DNA from 2 places in the Streptomyces sp. NPDC006435 genome. Region 1 is predicted to be linked to the other one. Evidence: riboswitches for the same ligand, from Rfam matches in the RefSeq annotation. Region 1 holds a riboswitch; the other holds the start of a gene.
The links. Region 1 has a riboswitch for glycine ahead of gcvT (glycine cleavage system aminomethyltransferase GcvT). Riboswitches for the same ligand answer to the same signal wherever they lie in the genome.

Region 1 (5,396 bases):
GTTGAACCAGAACGGGGCACGCGGGGCAATTGACCCCGCTTTCATCACCAGACATCACCAGACATGACCAGCGGGTAAATCCCGGACATGGCAGGCGAGATGACCAGGCAAACCGCGAACTCACCCATCGGCACCGACAGTTGGGTACGCATGTGCACATCACGGGAATATCGGACGTACGAGGACCGATGTGGCGACCGTGGACCGCGGACCGGGGAACCACCGGCCGACGCGGATCGACACGAAAACCGCGGCACGGAAACCGCGGCACGAAACCCGCGGTACGGAAACCACGGCACAAAACCCCCGGCACGAAAAACCGCGGGCCGGGACGCGGGAGGCGCCGACGGGGGCGGGCCGGCCCCCCGCGGGCTCACGGGCCCGCGGCGGGCGGGGTCAGTACGTGCGCTGGGGCGGGTAGCCGTAACCCGCGGCGGGGGCGGCCGGGGCGTGGGCCTCGCGGTCGTAGAACGGCCGGGCGTTGGCGCGCAGCCACATCGCGACCGGGTCGTACTCGTCGGACATCGCGACGGTGGAGACGGGCAGGCCGTCCGGGACCGAGGCGATCGACTGCTGCATCATCGCGCGCACCGTGTCGACCGAGGGGCGGCTGGTGTCGTAGAGGTCGAGGCCGATGGCGAGGTACGGGGCGCCGAGCGCGGGCTGCACCCAGGCGCGGCGCAGCGAGCGGATCGCGGGGGTGCGGTGGGCGTTCTGCGCGAGCTGGGCGTAGAACTGCGGGATCTCGATGGCCGGCTCGGTGAGTCGGAGCGGGCCCGCGGGCATCCGGTCGAGGCCGGTGGCGATGCGGCGCAGGTCCAGCCAGGGGATGCCGACGCCGCCGCCCGGGGCGTGCGGGTTGAGCCAGATGCCCCATCGGTCCGGGAAGAGGGCGCGGGCGATGTCGCTGCCGGTGACCACCTCGTGGGCGCGGTTCCAGCCGCTGGCCGAGAGCTCCTGCGCGGAGGTCACGCAGGGGGCGTAGCCGAGACCGTCGACCTCCATGTTCCCGTACTGGGCGTCGGGCGAGCCCGGCGCGCCGTGCCACAGGAGCATCCAGACCCGGTCGTTCGCGAGGGCCTGCAGAAGCGCCTCGTACGCGTCGTAGCGCCCGGGCGTCACTTGGCGCAGCATGTGCTCGACCTGCCCGGCCGCCGCGGTGCCTGACGCACTCACCTTGGTCCCGCCCCTCTTCGACTCCACTGTGTCGGCCCGCCGCGCCCCGGGCATCTGGGCGCGGCACGATGCCGAGGCACCAGCCATGAAACCAGCTTATGCGCCGGTCCTGACACCGGCTTGACACCACGGGCCGGAGCCGCGCGGTCCGGTCCGGGGCCCCAGGAACCCGCCCTAGCGCTCCGCCCGCTGGTAGAACGGCCGGATCTTCTCCCGCATCCAGTCGCCCACCGGGTCCTGCGCCACGTCGAGCAGGACGAGATTGACCGACCAGGGCACCTCGACCCGGCCGAGAGCGCGGCCGAGGGCGTCCATCGGGGCGTTGCGGCCCGCGCCGTCCCAGGTGGAGAACTCGACGCCGATGAACAGGACGGGGTCCTCGCCCTCGATGCTGGCCAGGGCCCGGCGCGCGGTGAGCACCACGCCGCTCTCCTCGAACTCGCCGGCCGCCGCGGAGAGGAAGTCGACGGGCTCCTCCTGCCAGTCCGGCTCGTACAGCCGGACCCGGCCGCCGCTGGCCGGGCCGTCCAGCGGGGTGCGTCCGGCCCGGCAGAGCTCGGCCACGGCGGGCGGCGGCAGCGGCATCCCGACCGCGCCGCCCGGATTCACGGCTATGCCGAGCTGCGGGGGCAGTCCGCGGGCGAAGTCGCGGGCGGGCGCGACGGTGAAGGACATGTGGGCGCCGACGCAGGCGAGGAACTGCTGCTCGGAGCTGAAGACGGGGACGTACGGGGCGCCGTCGATCTCCACCGTCGGCAGGTCGAGGGCCGGGGAGTCGGGTCCGCCGCCGTTGGGCAGGGGCACCCAGACCTGGTTGCGTCCGAGCACCTCGACGAGCCGTCCGCCCGCCTCCGGGCTGCCCACCGAGGCCATCAGCACCTCTTCGAGCTCGTTGGCCGGCCATCCGCCCTGCGGATGGGACTGGACCTGCGCCGGAATGTCCACTGCTTCCCCTTCTTGCCCGAGCCTTCCGGCAGAAGGTTAACGCCCGCCGCCGCGACCACCCCGGCCCCTCGAACACCCGGACGACCGGCCCGGCGGTGCCCCTCCCCCGCCGCCCCGTCCCCTCCGGCCGTCCCGGCCCCTTCCGGCCGCTCAGCTCCCCGGCTCGGTGAACCCGATCCGGTCCAGCCTCCCCGCGGCCTCCCGGTCCAGCAGCACCGCCGAGGCGCAGCCGGGCGGCAGCAGGCCGGTCTCGGTGGCCCTCAGCAGCCGGGCCACGGCCCTGCGGTGCCGGGCGAACGCGTAGCCGGACACTCCTCGCCCGCGCTCCCGCTGGCCCTCCCGTGCCGTCAGCGGCGTGACGTCGAGCAGGACCAGGTGCAGGCCGCGGCCCCGGCGCCGGGCGTCACGGGCCAGCCAGCCGCGCACCCACGACTGGGTCCCGCAGTCGTGGACGACGACGGACTCCCCCGAGCGCAGCGCCCGCCGCAGCCCCCAGTAGTGGGCGGCGCGGACGAGCGGGCGGTAGAGGGCGTACGGGAGTAAGCGGGGCATCATCCCCGCCCAGCGGTCGCGGGTGTCCTGCGAGTCGATCGCGCGCGCCGTCGTCACCGCCCGCCGGATGAGCGTCGACTTGCCGCTGCCCGGCAGCCCGGACACCACCACCACGTCGCCCGGCGCGAAGTCCAGGGCGCGCGGACCGCCCCCCGTCCGCTCCCGCAGGTCCCGCACGACGGGCGCGTGCGGGCCGAGCGCCTCCCTGGCCGGGGCTCCCGGCTGTGCGGGCATCGCTCCGTGCGCGATGCCCGCGGTCGTCGCGTATCGCCGCAACGTCATCACCCTCCCCCTGTACGGGTCACCCCACGTATGCCCCTGAAGTGTAAAGAAAAGGTAATGCGGCACAACTGCCCGCGCCGTCGAATCCCGAGGGGGACCGACGCCCCACTCCGGCCCGATGCGTGCGATGATGACCCCGCCAACTACATACAGGCCGTTTGAATCCGCGCGGGAGAGTTCCGGTCACCGCGTGTGCCGGGCGCCGAAGGAGCAAGTTCCTCCCTTGAATCTCTCAGGCCCCGTACCGTGCGGATGAGGCAGATCTGAAAAGCGGGCCGCTCTGCGGCTCCACCCAAGGTGCAAGCCGACCCCGTTCAGGGGCTCCCGGCGAACCTCTCAGGTTCCGATGACAGATGGGGAGGGATCGTCCTCGTCGTCATGCCCCGGGAGTCACATCCATGAGCACCGCCCCCCGCCTCACCGCCCTCGATGCCCTGCACCGCTCGCTGGGTGCGACCATGACCGATTTCGCCGGCTGGGACATGCCCCTGCGCTACGGCAGCGAGCGCGACGAGCACAACGCGGTCCGCACCCGGGCCGGTCTCTTCGACCTGTCGCACATGGGTGAGATCACCGTCACCGGCCCCGGGGCCGCGGCCTTCCTGAACTTCGCGCTGGTCGGCAACATCGGCACCGTCGCCACGGGCCGCGCCCGCTACACGATGATCTGCGCCGAGGACGGCGGCATCCTGGACGACCTGATCGTCTACCGGCTCGGGGAGACCGAGTACATGGTCGTCGCCAACGCCGGCAACGCCCAGATCGTGCTGGACGCGCTGACCGCGCGGGTCGGCGGCTTCGACGCCGAGGTCCGCGACGACCGCGACGCGTACGCGCTGCTCGCCGTCCAGGGCCCCGAGTCCCCCGCCATCCTGGCCTCCGTCACCGATGCCGACCTGGACAACCTGAAGTACTACGCCGGTCTGCCCGGCACCGTCGCCGGTGTCCCCGCGCTGATCGCCCGTACCGGCTACACCGGCGAGGACGGCTTCGAGCTGTTCGTCGCCCCCGAGCACGCCGAGCAGCTGTGGAAGGCGCTGACCGAGGCCGGCGCCTCCCGCGGCCTGATCCCGTGCGGGCTCTCCTGCCGCGACACGCTGCGCCTGGAGGCCGGCATGCCGCTGTACGGGCACGAGCTGACCACGGCGCTGACCCCGTTCGACGCCGGTCTCGGCCGGGTCGTGAAGTTCGAGAAGGAGGGCGACTTCGTGGGCCGCAAGGCCCTGGAGGCCGCCGCCGAGCGCGCCGAGACCGCCCCGCCGCGCAAGCTGGTCGGGCTGATCGCCGAGGGCCGCCGGGTGCCCCGCGCCGGCTTCTCCGTCGTCGCCGACGGCCAGGTCGTCGGCGAGGTCACCTCGGGCGCCCCGTCGCCCACCCTCGGCAAGCCGATCGCCATCGCGTACGTGGACGCCGCGCACGCCACGCCCGGCACCGCGGGCGTCGGAGTGGACATCCGGGGCACCCACGAGCCGTACGAGGTCGTGGCACTGCCCTTCTACAAGCGCCAGAAGTGACATCCGCGCTTCCCCGAAAGTGACGCATTCGCGTCTCACTTCTTAAGACCACCGTTCATCAGCACTCCCCCGCGTACAGGAGAATTCAGGTCATGAGCAACCCCCAGCAGCTGCGTTACAGCAAGGAGCACGAGTGGCTGTCGGCCGTCGAGGACGGTGTGGCCACGATCGGCATCACCGAGTTCGCCGCCAACGCGCTCGGCGACGTCGTCTACGCCCAGCTCCCCGAGGTCGGTGACACGGTGACCGCGGGCGAGACCTGTGGCGAGCTGGAGTCGACCAAGTCCGTGAGCGACCTGTACTCGCCCGTGACCGGCGAGGTCACCGAGTTCAACCAGGACGTCGTGGACGACCCGTCGCTGGTGAACTCCGCTCCCTTCGAGGGCGGCTGGCTGTTCAAGGTACGCGTCGCGGAGGAGCCCGGGAACCTGCTCTCCGCCGACGAGTACACCGAGTTCTCCGGCAACTAAAGAGACCCCAAGGGACCATCTGATGTCGCTTCTCAACTCCTCCCTCCACGAGCTGGACCCGGACGTCGCCGCCGCCGTCGACGCCGAGCTCCACCGACAGCAGTCCACCCTCGAGATGATCGCCTCGGAGAACTTCGCTCCGGTCGCGGTCATGGAGGCCCAGGGCTCCGTCCTCACCAACAAGTACGCCGAGGGCTACCCCGGCCGCCGCTACTACGGCGGCTGCGAGCACGTCGACGTCGTCGAGCAGATCGCCATCGACCGGATCAAGGCGCTGTTCGGCGCCGAGGCCGCGAACGTCCAGCCGCACTCCGGCGCGCAGGCCAACGCCGCCGCGATGTTCGCGCTGCTGAAGCCGGGCGACACGATCATGGGCCTGAACCTGGCCCACGGCGGTCACCTGACCCACGGCATGAAGATCAACTTCTCCGGCAAGCTCTACAACGTGGTCCCGTAC
Region 2 (5,396 bases), on a different contig from region 1:
CACTTCTTCGAGGGGCCCTACGTCGCCTCGACCGAACTCGCCCTGCGCCAGGCCGAGGCGGTGACGTCGTCCTACCAGCCGCGGCTGCTGTCCATCCCGGAGCTCTACATGCTGGCGCTGTGGCTGCACGCCGACCCCGAGGCCGACGCCGCCGGCGGCGCGCTGGCCCCCGCCGACCTGCTGGTTCCGCTGGCCCCCGCCCCGCCGGGCATCGCGGCGCACCGCCCGCACCGGGTCGCCGACCTGCTCCGGGTGATGACCCTGCGCATCACGCCCGGCCCCGGCCCCCTGCTCGGATCGCCCGCCTGAGGACGGCCGCGCCGCCGCACCGGCACCCCGTGCCCCGCCCCGAGTGGCGGGGCACGGTGCTGCGGGGGCGCACTCCCGCCCGTCCGGACTAGCCCGCTCAGGCCACCCCGAACCACCCGAAGGGACAGTGCAGTTGCACTGAACCGTCCTCCCGGGTGACGCGTCCTCCGAGTAAGAAGAAGTGCTGCTGCGAAATCCCTGCGGAAAGACGCCCGTGGGGCAACACTGGGACCGGACCGATCGAGACGGGGGCGGCCATGAACAGCTCAGCCAGTCGCAGGACACTCACCACCACGCAGCGAAAGAACCCAGCCATGTGCCAGCACCAGCCACCCTGCCCCACCGCCGACTCAGCCGACCGGGAGGCCGCCCGCCTGGCGGCCCACCATCCGGAACAGGGCTGGAGTCTGCTGTGCAACGGCGTCCTGCTCTTCGAGGACACCGGTGAGCTGCTTCCGGACGGGCAGATCATCGCCCCGCACCGGCCGCTGGAGGCCGGCCGGGTGGTGAAGGCCGCCTGACCGCGGCCGGTACGAACGGGGGCCGGCCCGGAGATCCCTCCGAACCGGCCCCGACGCGCGTGCGCGTCACTCACCCGCGCCGATGACTCAGCTGTCGTACTCGTCCAGCGGCGGGCAGGAGCAGACGAGGTTGCGGTCGCCGAAGGCACCGTCGATCCGGCGCACCGGCGGCCAGTACTTGTCGGCGGCCGAGACGCCCGCCGGGAAGACCGCGGTCTCCCGGCTGTAGCCGTGCTTCCACTCCCCGCCCAGCATCGCCGCGGTGTGCGGGGCGTTGCCCAGCGGGTTGTCGTCCGCGCTCCACTCGCCCGAGGCCACCTTCTCGACCTCGCCGCGAATGGCGATCATCGTGTCGCAGAACCGGTCGAGCTCCGCGAGGTCCTCGCTCTCGGTCGGCTCGATCATCAGCGTCCCGGCGACCGGGAACGACATGGTCGGCGCGTGGAAGCCGTAGTCGATCAGACGCTTGGCGATGTCGTCGACGCTGACGCCGGTGGCCTTGGAGATCGGTCGCAGGTCCACGATGCACTCGTGCGCGACCAGACCGGCCGGGCCGTTGTACAGGATCGGGTAGTGCGGCTCCAGCCGCTTGGCGATGTAGTTGGCGGCCAGCACGGCGACCTGCGTCGCGCGCTTGAGGCCCTCCCCGCCCATGAGGCGGACGTACGCCCAGGAGATCGGGAGGATGCCGGCCGAGCCCCACGGAGCGGCCGAGATCGGTCCGACGCCGGTCTCGGGGCCCGCCGTGGGCTGGAGCGGGTGGTTCGGCAGGTACGGGGCGAGGTGCGCGCGCACGCCGACCGGGCCGACGCCGGGGCCGCCGCCGCCGTGCGGGATGCAGAAGGTCTTGTGCAGGTTCAGGTGCGAGACGTCGCCGCCGAACCGCCCCGGCCGGGCGAGGCCGACCAGCGCGTTGAGGTTGGCGCCGTCGACGTACACCTGGCCGCCGGCGTCGTGCACCTCGGCGCAGATGTCGGCGACGTGCTCCTCGAACACGCCGTGCGTCGACGGGTACGTGATCATGAGCACGGCGAGTTCCTCGCGGTGCTTCTCGATCTTGGCGCGGAGGTCCTCGACGTCGACCTCGCCGTCGTCGGCGGTCTTGACCACGACGACCTTCATGCCGGCCATCACGGCGCTGGCGGCGTTGGTGCCGTGCGCGGAGGACGGGATGAGGCAGATGGTCCGCTGGTCGTCGCCGTTGGCCCGGTGGTACGCCCGTACGGCCAGGAGGCCGGCGAACTCGCCCTGCGAGCCCGCGTTCGGCTGGATGGAGACCGCGTCGTACCCGGTGACCTCGGCGAGTCGCTCCTCCAGCTCACGGATGAGGGTGAGGAAGCCCTGCGCCTGCTCCGCCGGGGCGAAGGGGTGCAGCGCGCCGAACTCGGGCCAGGTGATCGACTCCATCTCGGTGGTCGCGTTCAGCTTCATGGTGCAGGAGCCGAGCGGGATCATGCCTCGGTCCAGCGCGTAGTCCCGGTCGGCGAGCCTGCGCAGGTAGCGGAGCATCGCGGTCTCGGAACGGTGCTGGTGGAAGACCGGGTGGGTGAGGATCTCGTCGGTGCGCAGCAGCCCCTCGGGCAGCGCGTCGGCGGCGGAGGCGTCCAGCGCCTCGATGTCCCCGTCGACGCCGAAGGCGGCCCAGACGGCGGCGATCTGCTCACGGGTGGTGGTCTCGTCGCAGGCGAGGGAGACCAGGTCTGCGTCGACGAGCCGCAGGTTGACCCCGCGCTCGCGGGCGCCCTCGACGACCTCCGCGGCCCGGCCCGGGACGCGCACGGTGAGGGTGTCGAAGTAGGCGCCGGTCACGACGTCGGCACCGGCGGCACGCAGGCCCTCGGCCAGGATCGTCGCGTAACGGTGGGTGCGCCGGGCGATCGTGCGCAGCCCGTCCGGGCCGTGGTAGACGGCGTACATCCCGGCCATGACGGCGAGCAGCACCTGCGCGGTGCAGATGTTGCTGGTCGCCTTCTCGCGGCGGATGTGCTGCTCGCGGGTCTGCAGGGCCAGCCGGTAGGCCTTGTTGCCGTCCGCGTCGACGGAGACGCCGACGAGGCGGCCGGGCAGGCTGCGGGCGAACTTCTCTCGCACGGCCATGAACCCGGCGTGCGGTCCGCCGAAGCCCATCGGCACGCCGAAGCGCTGGGTGGTGCCGACCGCGATGTCCGCGCCCAGGTCGCCCGGCGAGGTGAGCAGGGTCAGGGCCAGCAGGTCGGCGGCGACGGTGACGATCGCACCGAGCCCGTGGGCCTGCTCGACGACCGGCCGGATGTCCCGGACCGCTCCGGAGGCACCCGGGTACTGCACCAGCACGCCGAAGACACCGCGCTCGGCGATCTCCGCCGGGATGCCGTCGGACAGGTCGGCGACGACGACCTCGACACCGGTCGGCTCGGCGCGGGTCTCGATGACCGCGATCGTCTGCGGCAGGGCGTCGGCGTCGACCAGGAAGACGCCGTTCTTCACCTTGCCGACGCGCCGGGAGAGCGCCATGGCCTCGGCGGCCGCGGTGCCCTCGTCGAGCAGGGAGGCGCCGGAGGTGGGCAGCCCGGTCAGCTCGGCGACCATGGTCTGGAAGTTGAGGAGCGCCTCCAGGCGCCCCTGGGAGATCTCCGGCTGGTACGGCGTGTAGGCCGTGTACCAGGCGGGGTTCTCCATGACGTTGCGCAGGATCACCGGCGGGGTGAAGGTGCCGTAGTAACCGAGCCCGATCATCGGGGCCAGCACCTGGTTGCGGTCCGCGAGGGAGCGCAGCTCGGCGAGGACCTCGGCCTCGGTGCGCGCGCCCGGCAGCCGGAGTGCCTCGGTGCTCTTGATGACGTCGGGCACCGCGGCCGCGGTGAGCTCGTCCAGCGAGCCGTACCCGACCTGGGCGAGCATCTTCGACTGCGCCTCGGCGTCGGGGCCGATGTGCCGCTGCTCGAACGGAATGCCCTGCTCCAACTGGGAGAGCGGGGTGCGACGGGGGGTCATGGTGGAGGCCTCCTGGTCTGTCACGACCTGCGAGGGGCACCTCGGCGCGGGTGCCCGGACGGCCTCCCCCTCTGTCATCTCAACCTGAGAGCTTCACCGGCATGCCCTACGGCCTGCCGGCTTTCACCGTCGGTGAGGAAGGGAACCGCTCCGGCACCCGGCCGCACGGAACCCGCCCTGCTTTCCAGAGTGACCTCGTCCGTGCGGTACGGGGGCCTGAGAGATTCCGGGGAGGATTTGCTCCTTCGGCGCCTTCGGATCAGTTCCGGAGGACTCTCCCGCACGGGGTCAGCGGCCGCCACCAGCCTACCAGCGGGGTTCTTCGTCGAACCCTCGAGTGGCCGACCCCCCGAATCTGCCCTTTTGTAGTGCTTGTGGAGTAGCCGCGACCAGTGGGAGGGATCGTGCAGACCGACATCGATCCGCGCAGCCTGATCGGCCGCAAGGCATTCGACCGCAGGGGCACCAAGATCGGAACCGTGGACGAGGTGTACCTCGACGACGCCACCGGGGTGCCCGAATGGGCGGCCGTACGCACCGGACTCTTCAGCCGGGACGCGTTCGTCCCGCTGGAACCCAGCCAATTCGTGGACGACACGCTCCGCGTCCCCTTCGACCGCGCGCTGATCAAGGACGCGCCCGACTTCGGTGTCGGCCGCCATCTCTCGCCGGAACAGGAGCTCCAGCTCTACCGGCACTACGGTCTGGACTCCCCGCCCGAGGAGGTCGGCCCCGACAGGGACTTCGGCAGACTGGCGGGCCAGGAGGAGTAGTCCGCCGGATCGCGCACCAGCGGCAGCGGGTCGGCAGGCCGCAGCGCCGCGTCGTCGATCCGGAACGTGCGCACCCGGCCGGGCGCCGAATCCGGCTCCTCGAACCGCACCGTCACCCGCCCGATGCCGCTGCCCTGCACCCAGCCGTGCCCGTAGGCGTCGTGGTGCACGTCGTGCCCGGCGTGCCAGTGCCGCGCGGCCGGGCCCTCGGGGGTGCCCGGGGACTCCGGTCGCGGGCCGTCCGCCGGCCCGGCCCGGTCGTCCTTCGCCGCCGTCGCCTCCCCGGCCGGTTCCCCGGTCGCGGCCCGCTCGCCCGCGGCCTGGGCGAAGAGGTCCTCCTGCGTGTAGTCGGCGAGCCCCGTGACGCCCACTCCGAGCAGCCGGACGCCCCCAGTGGTGTCCACGGCCTCCAGGAGCCGTGCGGCGGCCTCACGGACCACCGCGGGGTCGTCCGTGGGCCCGCGCAGCGTCTCGGACCGCGTGAGCGTCGAGAAGTCGTACCGGCGCACCTTGAGGACCACCGTCCGCCCGGACCGTCCCGCGCCCCGCAGCCGCTGGACGCACCGGTCGGCCAGCCGCTCCACCTCCGTCCTGACCCTCACCCGGTCGTGCAGGTCGACGTCGAAGGTGTCCTCGACCGACACCGACTTCGCGTCGCGCTCCGCGACCACGGGCCGGTCGTCGTGGCCGAGCGCCATCCGGTGGAGCGAGCCGCCGTGCGCCTTGCCCAGCAGACGCACCAGCTCGGCCTCCCCCGCCGCGACCAGGTCGTCCACCGTCGTCATTCCGGCGCGGCGCAGATGGTCCGCCGTGGCGGGGC

Region 2: linked by a shared signal. The riboswitch ahead of gcvP (aminomethyl-transferring glycine dehydrogenase) and the one ahead of gcvT (glycine cleavage system aminomethyltransferase GcvT) in region 1 are both predicted to bind glycine.

Annotation. Positions count from the first base shown of each region.
Region 1 is NZ_JBEXPY010000026.1:110,106-115,501, forward strand. It holds gene ABZZ04_RS24420 (enhanced serine sensitivity protein SseB C-terminal domain-containing protein) at 397-1,176, opposite strand; gene ABZZ04_RS24425 (enhanced serine sensitivity protein SseB) at 1,351-2,121, opposite strand; gene ABZZ04_RS24430 (AAA family ATPase) at 2,272-2,955, opposite strand; glycine riboswitch at 3,115-3,212, shown strand; gene gcvT (glycine cleavage system aminomethyltransferase GcvT) at 3,354-4,469, shown strand; gene gcvH (glycine cleavage system protein GcvH) at 4,562-4,939, shown strand; gene glyA (serine hydroxymethyltransferase) at 4,962-5,396, shown strand, end outside.
Region 2 is NZ_JBEXPY010000047.1:9,277-14,672, reverse strand. It holds gene ABZZ04_RS32295 (hypothetical protein) at 1-309, shown strand, start outside; gene ABZZ04_RS32290 (DUF5999 family protein) at 624-830, shown strand; gene gcvP (aminomethyl-transferring glycine dehydrogenase) at 918-3,803, opposite strand; glycine riboswitch at 3,998-4,094, opposite strand; gene ABZZ04_RS32280 (PRC-barrel domain-containing protein) at 4,208-4,576, shown strand; gene ABZZ04_RS32275 (DNA polymerase IV) at 4,501-5,396, opposite strand, start outside.